Sphingosinicella sp. BN140058: one gene and its partner. The protein of the gene in region 2 interacts with the protein of the main gene of each other region in a pairwise test. Links are inferred from orthologs where the notes say so. Each region holds a gene or a part of one and is shown on either strand. Other genes may lie near its edges.

The links. Proteins that work in one complex are often made in the same cells at the same time.
Region 1: the proteins of ETR14_RS20235 (region 2) and rlmB interact in binary tests that used the Escherichia coli proteins (3 or more experiments, as listed by UniProt). The link is inferred for Sphingosinicella sp. BN140058 from one-to-one orthologs.

Annotation. Positions count from the first base shown.
Region 1 is NZ_CP035501.1:422,159-426,627, reverse strand. What follows is about bases 1,128-3,868. They hold rlmB (23S rRNA (guanosine(2251)-2'-O)-methyltransferase RlmB), read right to left. Parts: upstream 2,997-3,868; coding sequence 2,259-2,996; downstream 1,128-2,258. Other genes in these bases: ETR14_RS01860 (DUF1698 domain-containing protein), read right to left, coding at 3,121-3,868; ETR14_RS01870 (hypothetical protein), read right to left, coding at 1,342-2,193; ETR14_RS01875 (2Fe-2S iron-sulfur cluster-binding protein), read left to right, coding at 1,128-1,270. In the rest of the region: ETR14_RS01880 (DNA-3-methyladenine glycosylase), read right to left, coding at 219-860; more of ETR14_RS01875, read left to right, coding at 953-1,127; more of ETR14_RS01860, read right to left, coding at 3,869-4,050; ETR14_RS01855 (serine hydrolase), read right to left, coding at 4,047-4,469. UniProt on the Escherichia coli protein: Specifically methylates the ribose of guanosine 2251 in 23S rRNA.
Region 2 is NZ_CP035501.1:4,490,794-4,495,425, reverse strand. What follows is about bases 645-3,548. They hold ETR14_RS20235 (NAD(P)H-hydrate dehydratase), read right to left. Parts: upstream 2,839-3,548; coding sequence 1,450-2,838; downstream 645-1,449. Other genes in these bases: ETR14_RS20225 (enoyl-CoA hydratase/isomerase family protein), read right to left, coding at 3,270-3,548; ETR14_RS20230 (hypothetical protein), read right to left, coding at 2,835-3,227; ETR14_RS20240 (class I SAM-dependent RNA methyltransferase), read right to left, coding at 645-1,459. In the rest of the region: ETR14_RS20245 (hypothetical protein), read right to left, coding at 14-202; more of ETR14_RS20240, read right to left, coding at 260-644; more of ETR14_RS20225, read right to left, coding at 3,549-3,998; ETR14_RS20220 (4-(cytidine 5'-diphospho)-2-C-methyl-D-erythritol kinase), read right to left, coding at 4,251-4,632. UniProt on the Escherichia coli protein: Bifunctional enzyme that catalyzes the epimerization of the S- and R-forms of NAD(P)HX and the dehydration of the S-form of NAD(P)HX at the expense of ADP, which is converted to AMP.

The DNA of each region.
Region 1 (4,469 bases), 4.1 Mb from region 2 along the record:
GGAGGGGCCCGCCCGGCGCAAGCCGGGTGGGAGGGTGAGGGCTCGGGTGCCCGCCCGGCGCAAGCCGGGTGGGAGGGTGAGGGCTCGGGTGCCCGCCCGGCGCAAGCCGGGTGGGAGGGTGAGGGCTCGGGTGCCCGCCCGGCGCAAGCCGGTGGGAGGGTGAGGGCAGGGAGTGCCCGCCCGGCGCAAGCCGGGTCGGAGGGGCGCGCAGCCGGCCGTCAGACCGGCGCTTCGCTCCCATCCGAATTCTTGATCGCTTTGCGATGGTGCCAGGTGAAGATCGCGAACGCGCCGCGATGCGGCCGCCAGGCTTCCGAGAGCGTCCGCAGGCTCTTTTCGCTGGGGCGTTCCGGCAGGCCGAGGATGAGGCCGGCCTCGATCTGCACGGCAAGGTCGCCCGCCGGCCAGATGTCGCTGCGCCCCTCCGCGAACAGCAGATAGACTTCGGCGGTCCAGCGGCCGATGCCGTTCACCCGCACCAGGTGCGCGATCGCCTCTTCGTCGTCGCTCGGCAGATTGTCGAAATCGAGCCGGCCGGAGACGACCTCCTCGGCAAGGCTGCGGGCATAGGCCATCTTCTGGCGCGACAGGCCGGCGCCGCGCAGATCCTCGTCGCTGGCGGCGAGCAGCCGGGTTGGGGCAGGCGGGTCGCCGACCACCGCGATCAGCTTGGCCCACATCGATGCCGCCGCCTTGACCGAGACCTGCTGGCCGACGATCGCGCGGAGCAGGGTGTGATAGCCGCGCTCGCTGATCCGCGGCTCGGGATAGCCGGTTCTTGCCAGCGCCGCCGCGATCCTCGGATCGCGTGCCGCCAAAGCGTCCAGCGACGCCTGCAGCGCCTCGGCTTCGATCCCCATGTCCTGCTCCCGCCTTGCCAACCGGCCAGCCGCCTAGCATAGCCGCGGACCCGACACTTCCCGCTTTTCGATCGAAGGACAGCAGAAAAGACATGGCGCAGCTTACCATCGTCGGACGCGACGGCACCGAGAAGACGATCGAGGGCAAGAACGGCTGGAGCGTGATGGAGAATATTCGCGACGCCGGCTTCGACGAGCTGCTGGCGCTGTGCGGCGGCTGCTGCAGCTGCGCGACCTGCCACGTCCATGTCGATGCGGAATGGACCGATCGGCTGCCCAAGATGAGCGGCGACGAGGACGATCTTCTCGACAGTTCCGGCGAGCGCGATGCCAGCAGCCGCCTGTCCTGCCAGATCGAGTTCGGCCCCGCGCTCGACGGTCTGCGCGTGACCATCGCCGCGGAAGACTGAGACTCGTCCCGCAAATCCTGAGCGCGTGACCTGCCGGGAGCGCGCGCGGCCGCCGGCGTGTTCGCGGCTCCTCAGAGCTGAAGCAGCGCCTCCGGGCGGTTCGTGTCGAGCGGTCCGATCGTCCATTCGAGGGTTCGGCCGGTGCCCTGGCGGCTCGGCCCCTCGCGCGTATTGTTGGTCAGGATCTCGCCGTCGGTGGTGAGCGTGAAGGTGCCTTCCGGCTTCTTCAGCCCCGCTTCGGCGGCGCCGCTCTGGCCCTGCATCGCCGCGCCGAGCGCCTTGAGCCCACCGTCCGCCGACTGCACGAAGGCGGGCGCGACGATCTTGACGCGATTGCCGGTGAGCCGGCCGACCTTCACGAACGGGATCACCATGTCGACCTCGGGGAAGACCGGGAAGACGAAGTCGTGGTCCAGGCGGCCGCTCAGCTCATATTGGACGTCGAACACGCCGTTGCCCTTGTGACGGACGCTCTTCCAACCGGCATTGCCCTGCAGGCGGCGCGCAAACTCCTCCATCGTCTTGGGATCGGACGGGTCCATGCCGCCGAACATCTGCTTGGCGATTTCGCCTTCCTGCTTCTTCTTGGCGAGCCGTTCGGCGCGCCCGTCCTCATATTCCTTGCGCTTCTCGGCAAGCTCCTCGGCAGTGCATTCGCGTGCCTCGTCCCCGGCCGCGTCGGAAGCATCGTCACCGCCCGCGCCGGTGCAGATCTGGTCCTCGGGCTTGAACGGCTCCTCCTCGGCCGCCGCGGCGGCGGCCGCCGATCCCGGCGAGACGAAAATCATCTCGCCGGCATAACGGTAGCTGAAGCTGCCGTCGCGGCGCACGTCGAGCGCGGCATCGAAGCGGCCCGGCGTCAGCAGGCATGCGGCGGCGAGCAGGGCGAGCGCCCCGGCCGCGGCGATCCGAAACAGCATCATGTCATTCCCCCTGGCGTGTCGCGGCGACTATGCCGCCGCAGCGCCGAGGGATGCAAGCGGCGCCGTCAGGCGGTGCGGGCGGCGTAGAGCGCAATTGCGGCAGCGTTGGACACGTTGAGGCTCTCGATCTTGTCGCTGATCGGCAGTTTGGCCAGCGCATCGCAGTGGAGCTGGGTGTTGTGGCGCATGCCTTCGCCCTCGGCGCCGAGCACCAGCGCGACACGCGGCGGCCCGAGCGCGTCCTTGAGGTTGGTCTCGGCCTCCCCGGTGAGGCCGATCCGCCAGAATCCCGCCTCCGCCATCTCGTCGAGTGCGCGGGCGAGGTTCACCACCCGCACCCACGGCACCGTCTCCAGCGCGCCGCTCGCCGCCTTGGCGAGCGCACCGGATTCCGGCGGCGCATGACGATCCTGGGTGACGATGCCGAGCGCATCGAACGCGGCTGCGGTGCGCAGGATGGCGCCGACATTGTGCGGATCGGTGACCTGATCGAGCACGATCAGCGGCCGGCCGTCCTCCGCCTGATCGAGCAATTCGGCGAGCAATATCTCCTCGAGCCGCTCGACTTCGGCGACGATCCCCTGGTGCGGCGCATCCTTGGGCACGAGACGGCCGAGATCGGCGGCGTCGGCATAGGTGACCGGAATCGCCGGATCGAAGTCGAACTCGCCGGCGGCCTCGCGGGTCACCGAGATCCGGACGATCCGGCGCTCGGAGTTGGCGAGCGCGGCGGCGACGGCGTGGCGCCCCCAGAAGCGGGGACGGTTTTCGGGCTTGCTCTGCTGACGGGCTTTACGGCGCATGCCCTCCCATGGCGAGCCGCGCCGGGGCTGGCAAGAGGCAGGCGGGGCGTGGGGAGGGTGCGAGCTTGGAACCCCCGCCAGCGCGGCACGCACATCGGATTTCGATGCCGAGCGCTACCATGTTCTAGCGGGGGAGAAACCGTTCCGCATATCGGTAAGCGCGTCCCCAGGCTCGACGGTAGAGCGGTCCTGCGACGTCCGGCCGATTGCGATCGTACGTGCTGAAGGCGCTCTCCTCGCGCGCCGCGATCATCTGGATGCGGCTCCAGCCGCGGGAGGTGGTCGTCATCCAGTCAAGCCGCGTCGCGGGGAAACCGCACCACTTCAGAACCTTCCTGAGAACATTCGGTCCCGAGGGCAGCCATGCAAGTCCATCGACTCCCGACATACTCTCTTCCGAACTCTCGTGAACGACTTGAAGAGTGTCCCCCCTCCCGCGTCGTGCAACGGTGTTCACGATGATCAGCTGTCGGGTATGATCGGCGGCGATCTTCAGCCCCTGGATCGGGTCGGGAAGGTGGTAGAAGATCCCACTGAAGAGAGTGACGTCGAACGTGCCGAGCCCGCGAGCCGGTAGATCGTTGAGCTGCATCCTCTCGATCCTGATGTTTCGATGAGGTCCGAATTGGGCCAGGAACTGCCCTTGTCGTACCCAGATGTCTCTGGCGTCGAAGCCGAAACATTCTCCGGCGCCGAGCCGGGCGGCAGCGAGTGCATGCCCACCGCCGTTGCACGCGCAGTCAAGGAAGGAGCGGCCGTCGAAGTCGCCGTCGAAGAGGTTTTCGCTCAGCCGTCTGATCTGGTCGTCGGGCCGGTACATCCCGGGCGTGCGGCCATCTGTCCTGTCGGCCAATGACGATATGTCGGTGGTCCTCAGACCCGGCCGAACTTCTACGTCGTGGTGCCATGGCCCCAGCCGCGCGATCTGCTCACGAAGTTCCAGTTCCGTCATCCTGTCCCCCATTGATGGCCGCGCGTGCTCGAGGTGCTTCGCCGGAGCGTACTTCTTTTGGAGCGGCAAGTCTGTTGGTCGCCCGGGCACGCAGACGATCACCTCGCAGCAGGGGCAGCGTCTTGGCTCGCATCCGGTCGGCCGGCGGGCAGGCGGTGCGCCGCGAACATCGCGATGCTTTCGGCGGTGCCCGGATCGCGATTGGCGAGCACGATCACCGTCACGCCGCTGTTCAGGAAGTGGTGCAGCGAGCCGCTCATTCCCGGCGCGCCGCCGCCATGGCCGATGAACCGTCCCGCGCCGGGCAGCGTTCCGCCGAAGTCGAAGGAGGCGAACTGCCCGTCCGCCATCACGCCGCCGTCGATCAGCTTCTGCAGCGTCTCGCCGCGCAGCAGCCGGTGGGACGTCAGCCCCCCGACGAACCGATGGAAGTCGCCGACCGTGGCATAGCCGCCGCCGGCCGCGGTACCGCCCAGCGGAAGCGTGTCGGCGGCGCTCTTCAGCCGCGCGCCCGAACCCAT
Region 2 (4,632 bases):
ATGGGCAAGGATTTCACGGATTCCAGGGATCGATCCGTGGCGCCTGGACCGGAATCTCCAGAGCTTCTCGGATCATGTGTTCGCCGGCGCGTATCGAGGCAACGCGGTGCTCGACGACGCTACCGTCTTCGAGCTCCAGCACCACCTTGTAAGGCATTGCCCCGTCGCCGTTCTTGACCACGCGTCCGATGATCGCAGCCATGACGCCTCTCCTTCGAGGCGTGAACGTCGGACCGGCGGGAGGTTTCCCGCAAATGGATCAGCGCGCGAAGCTTGCGACGAGCTCGACGTGGGTCGACCAGCGGAACTGGCCGACGGGCTTCACCCACTCCAGCCGATAGCCGCCATCGACCAGCGCCTTGGCATCCCGCGCGAACGTACCCGGATTGCACGAGACGTAGGCAATGCGGGGGACCTTCGCTGCCGCAAGCAACGGCACCTGATCCTTCGCGCCCGCGCGCGGCGGATCGAGTATGATCGCCTCGAAACGATTGGCTTCATCGGTGGTGAGTGGGCGCCGAAACAGATCGCGATGATCGACGAACAGCTGGCGCTGGCTCCGATTGGCCGCTGCCTTGAGCGCCAGTGCCGCGTCCCGCGCGCCCTCGACGGCCAGGACGCGGCCATCAAGCGACAGCGCGAAGGTGCCGAGACCGGCAAACAGATCGGCGACGATCCGGGCGCCGCCGATCGCGTCCCGGACGGCAGCGACCAGGCTTGCCTCACCTTCAAGCGTCGCCTGCAGAAAGGCGTTGTGCGGCAGCGGCACCGGCGCACCGCCGAGGGTGACGGTCACCGGATCCGGCTCCCACCGTGTCTGTGGGCCGTAGCCGTCGTCGATGCTGAGCCGCGCCAGGCGATGCGCCTGCGCAAACGCAGTCAGCGCTTCGGAGGATGAAAGGTCGTCCGCCTCGACCTTCTCGAGCAGCAGATCCACACCCTGATCGGTCAAACTCATGCGCACCCCGCCCTGCCCCCGCGCAGGCAGCATCCGGGCAAGCAACGGGCGCAGGGCCGGCACGAGCGCAAACAATTCGGGCCGCAGAATGTGGCATTCGTGCATGTCGACGATGCGGTGGCTCTGCTCGGCATTGAAGCCGATCAGCACCTGCTTGCCCCTCCGCTCGGCACGAAGGGACGCGCGGCGACGGCTGTTCGGTGGCGAGATGTGGGCGGGCAGAATGTCGATGCCGGCAAGCCCCTGCGCGCCAAGCGCCCCGGCGATGCGATCGCGAAGAAAGGCGCCGAAGCTCTCGTCGTCCAGATGCTGCAGCTGGCATCCCCCGCATTCCGGGAAATGCCGGCAGGGCGGCTTCACGTGGTGCGGTCCGGGCAGCACGGAGCCATCGGCGGTCACGCCGTCTCCCGGCGCGGCCAGCGGGACGAAGCGCCCGCTCTCGGTCACGCCGTCACCGCGGCCGGCGAGACGGACGATGGTTTCGACTTGGCTCAAAGACATTGCGCGAACGCCTCTGGAAGGTGGTCGAGCAGATCGTCGGCGATCAGGCCTGGCCCGGCGATCTCGGCGGCGCGGCCATGCAGCCATACGCCGGCGCAGGCCGCTTCGAAGGCTTCGAGGCCCCAGGCGCGCATCGCGGCGATCACGCCGGTCAGGACATCGCCGGTGCCGGCCGTTGCGAGCCAGTGCGGGGCACTTACCGCAATCGCAACACGGCCATCGGGCGCCGCAACGACCGTGTCGGGGCCCTTGTAGACGATCACCGACCGCGCCTGCTCGGCGGCACGGCGTGCCTGATCGACCTTGCTGCCGCGGCGATCCGCGAACAGGCGCGCGAACTCGCCGGCATGCGGAGTCAGCACCGGCGGCATGCGCGCCCGATGCAGGAAGCCGAAGCCTTCCTCGGCAGCAAGGGTCAGGGCATCGGCATCGAGCACCAGCTTCGCCTCGGCGCCGAGCGCGCGGTCGAGCAGGGTCCGCGCCGCAGCGTCCCTGCCCAATCCGGGACCGATCGCGATCGCGCTCACCCGCGGATCGGCAAGCACCGCTTCGGCGTCGGCACCGCCCTGGACCACGGCCCTCGGCACCCCTTCCACCACCGCCGGCGCCACCAGCCGCACATAGCCTGCCCCGCAGCGTAGCGAGGCAGACGCGGTGAGCGCTGCCGCCCCCGGCATCTCTCCGGCGAGCACCGCCACATAGCCGCGGCTATATTTGTGATCGGCGGGGCCCGGCCCGACCAGCAGCGGCCGCTCGACCGTTTCCAGTCGGCTGTCCGCGTCGAGGCCGATATCGGCGACGACCAGACGCCCCATATGCCGCGCCGCCGGTTGCAGCAGATGCGCCGGCTTCAGTGTCGCGAACGAAATGGTGAGATCGAAATCCGGAACGGGCGACAGCAGCGCGCCGTCGTCCGTGGCAACGCCGCTCGGCAGATCGACTGCGACTGCAAGACGTGCGGCGTTCGCCAGCCTGAACAAGATTTGCGAGAGCGGCTCGTCGAGCCCGCGCGTCAGCCCGGTGCCGAACAGCGCATCGATCAGCACCGGCGCGGGCGAGGCCTCGTCGAGCGCTTCCACCGGCCCGGACCAGCGTGCACGCGCCTGCCGCGCAGCCGCAGTCGCCGGTTCTGCGAGCGCTGCCACCCTGACCTTGGCGCCGCGCTCTGCAAGCCTGCGCGCGATCACATAGCCATCGCCGCCATTGTTGCCGGGGCCGCAAAGTATGAGGGCCGGAAGCCACCCCGCATAAGCGAGGATCGCATCGGCGGCAGCGATGCCCGCACGCTCCATCAGCTCCGTGTCCGGAGTGCCGGCCGCGACTGCCGCCGCTTCGGCCGCGCGCATCTCGGCGGCGGTCAGGATCGTCTTGAAGGTCACTGGCGGACGGTAGCCGGGAGACGGTAACGATCGCCGCCGATCGTCACCTCGATTCGGTTGGCGGCAATCGGGCTGACCTTCGCCGGAACCGCGCCATCGGCTGCGACCACGCCGCGGCCGTCCCTGGTGACGAGCAGCCGGCGGAAGCCGCCGTTCGGCGCTCGCACGATCAGCGTCAGCCCTTCGCCGGTCATCCGCCGTTCGACGGCGCAGACCGGCGCGAACGCCTCCGCACCCGCGACCGCGCATTCGATCCGTTCGGCACCGTCCTCAAGGCCGACCGGCTCCGGTGCTCTGAGCAAAGCGGACTCATTGGCATTCGCCGAGTCATCGCCGCCACTGCAGGCGGAGAGCAGGACCAGCGTGAGAAGGAGCGCAAACCGCATCATTGCGCGCTTCTGAGCCAATGGCGCCTCGCTGACAAGCAGTGCTCAGCGGCCATTGCGAAGCGCGCGGAGGCGAACGGCCATTTCGTCACTGGCGATCAGAGCGTCGAATTCCGCATCCTGCTCAACATCCCGATGGATGCCGCCGGCCGCCAGCACGATGCCGCGCTTCAGCGCAGCGAGACTGGCCGCGCTGTTCGCGATGATCGCGTCGAACATCGCTCCGCCGCCATCTTCGCTCACGGCGTCGACCAGACCGATCCGATGCGCCTCGGCAGCGTCGATGGTGGCGGCTGTGAACAGCAGCCGCGCCGCCTGGCCGCGTCCGACCAGCGAGACCAGCCGGTGGATGTCGCCTTGCGGGTAGGCGATGCCCAGTTTGGCCGGCGTGATTCCGAACTTAGCGGACGGGGCGGCGATGCGCATGTCGCAGGCCATGGCGAGCGCCACCCCCGCCCCGAAACAGGCACCGTCGATCGACGCAACGATCGGGATCGGCAGCTGCGCGAGCCGATCGAACGTCTCGCACATCGCTTCTCGAAAGCCGCGGAGAGCATCGGGGTCGCCGCGCAGCCGTGCGAATTCGCTAAGGTCGGCGCCGGCGCAGAAAGCTCCGCCGCGCCCGGCAAGGACGACCAGCCGCGCCCCATCGGCAAGCGCTCGCTCGGCCAGAGCGGCAATCGGCCGCCATCCTTCCGGCGGCACGGCATTGCGCGCTTCCGGGCGATCGAGGGTCAGGCGGGCGATGCCTCCGCTCAGTTGAAGATCGAGCACGCCCCCGCCTTGCAGGGGAACGCGCGCCGTGTCGCGCCAAAAAAGAGCCGGTGCACGCGGCACCGGCTCCGAGATGTTGGCATGGTGCCTTCCTCCATGGGAGGAGCAAGGGGCCGTGCGCGAATGTCGGCAGCACCGAAGCGCTGCGTCGACTCGTCGTGCTTCGCTTAGCAAGGGTCATGCCAGAACGGCGAAGTGCGGCTTACGATGGTTAATGACCGGCGCACGCCGTCCCACCGCGGGAATGGTGGATCAACGGAGACGAGTCGCCATTCGCCACCACTCCGGCTGAACAGCCGCGATAGCCTGCGCAGCGGCGTCACGATACTCCGAGACGTCGAACAGCGCGAAGCAGGTAGCGCCCGAGCCCGACATGCGGACGAGGGTCGCGCCCGGCGCCGCGGCAAGCAGCCCAAGTACCTCCGCAATTACCGGGGCCACCGAGGCCGCCGGCGCCTGCAGATCGTTTCGGCCCTGCCGGAAATCCTCCGGCAAGGCGCCGCCGTCGACGCCGCTCCACGCCCGGAACACCGGTCCGGTCGCAACCGGCACGCCGGGATTGACGAGCAGCACCGGCATTCCGGCAAGCTCCGGCACTGCCACCTCCCGCAGATCATCGCCGCGCCCGCCGCCC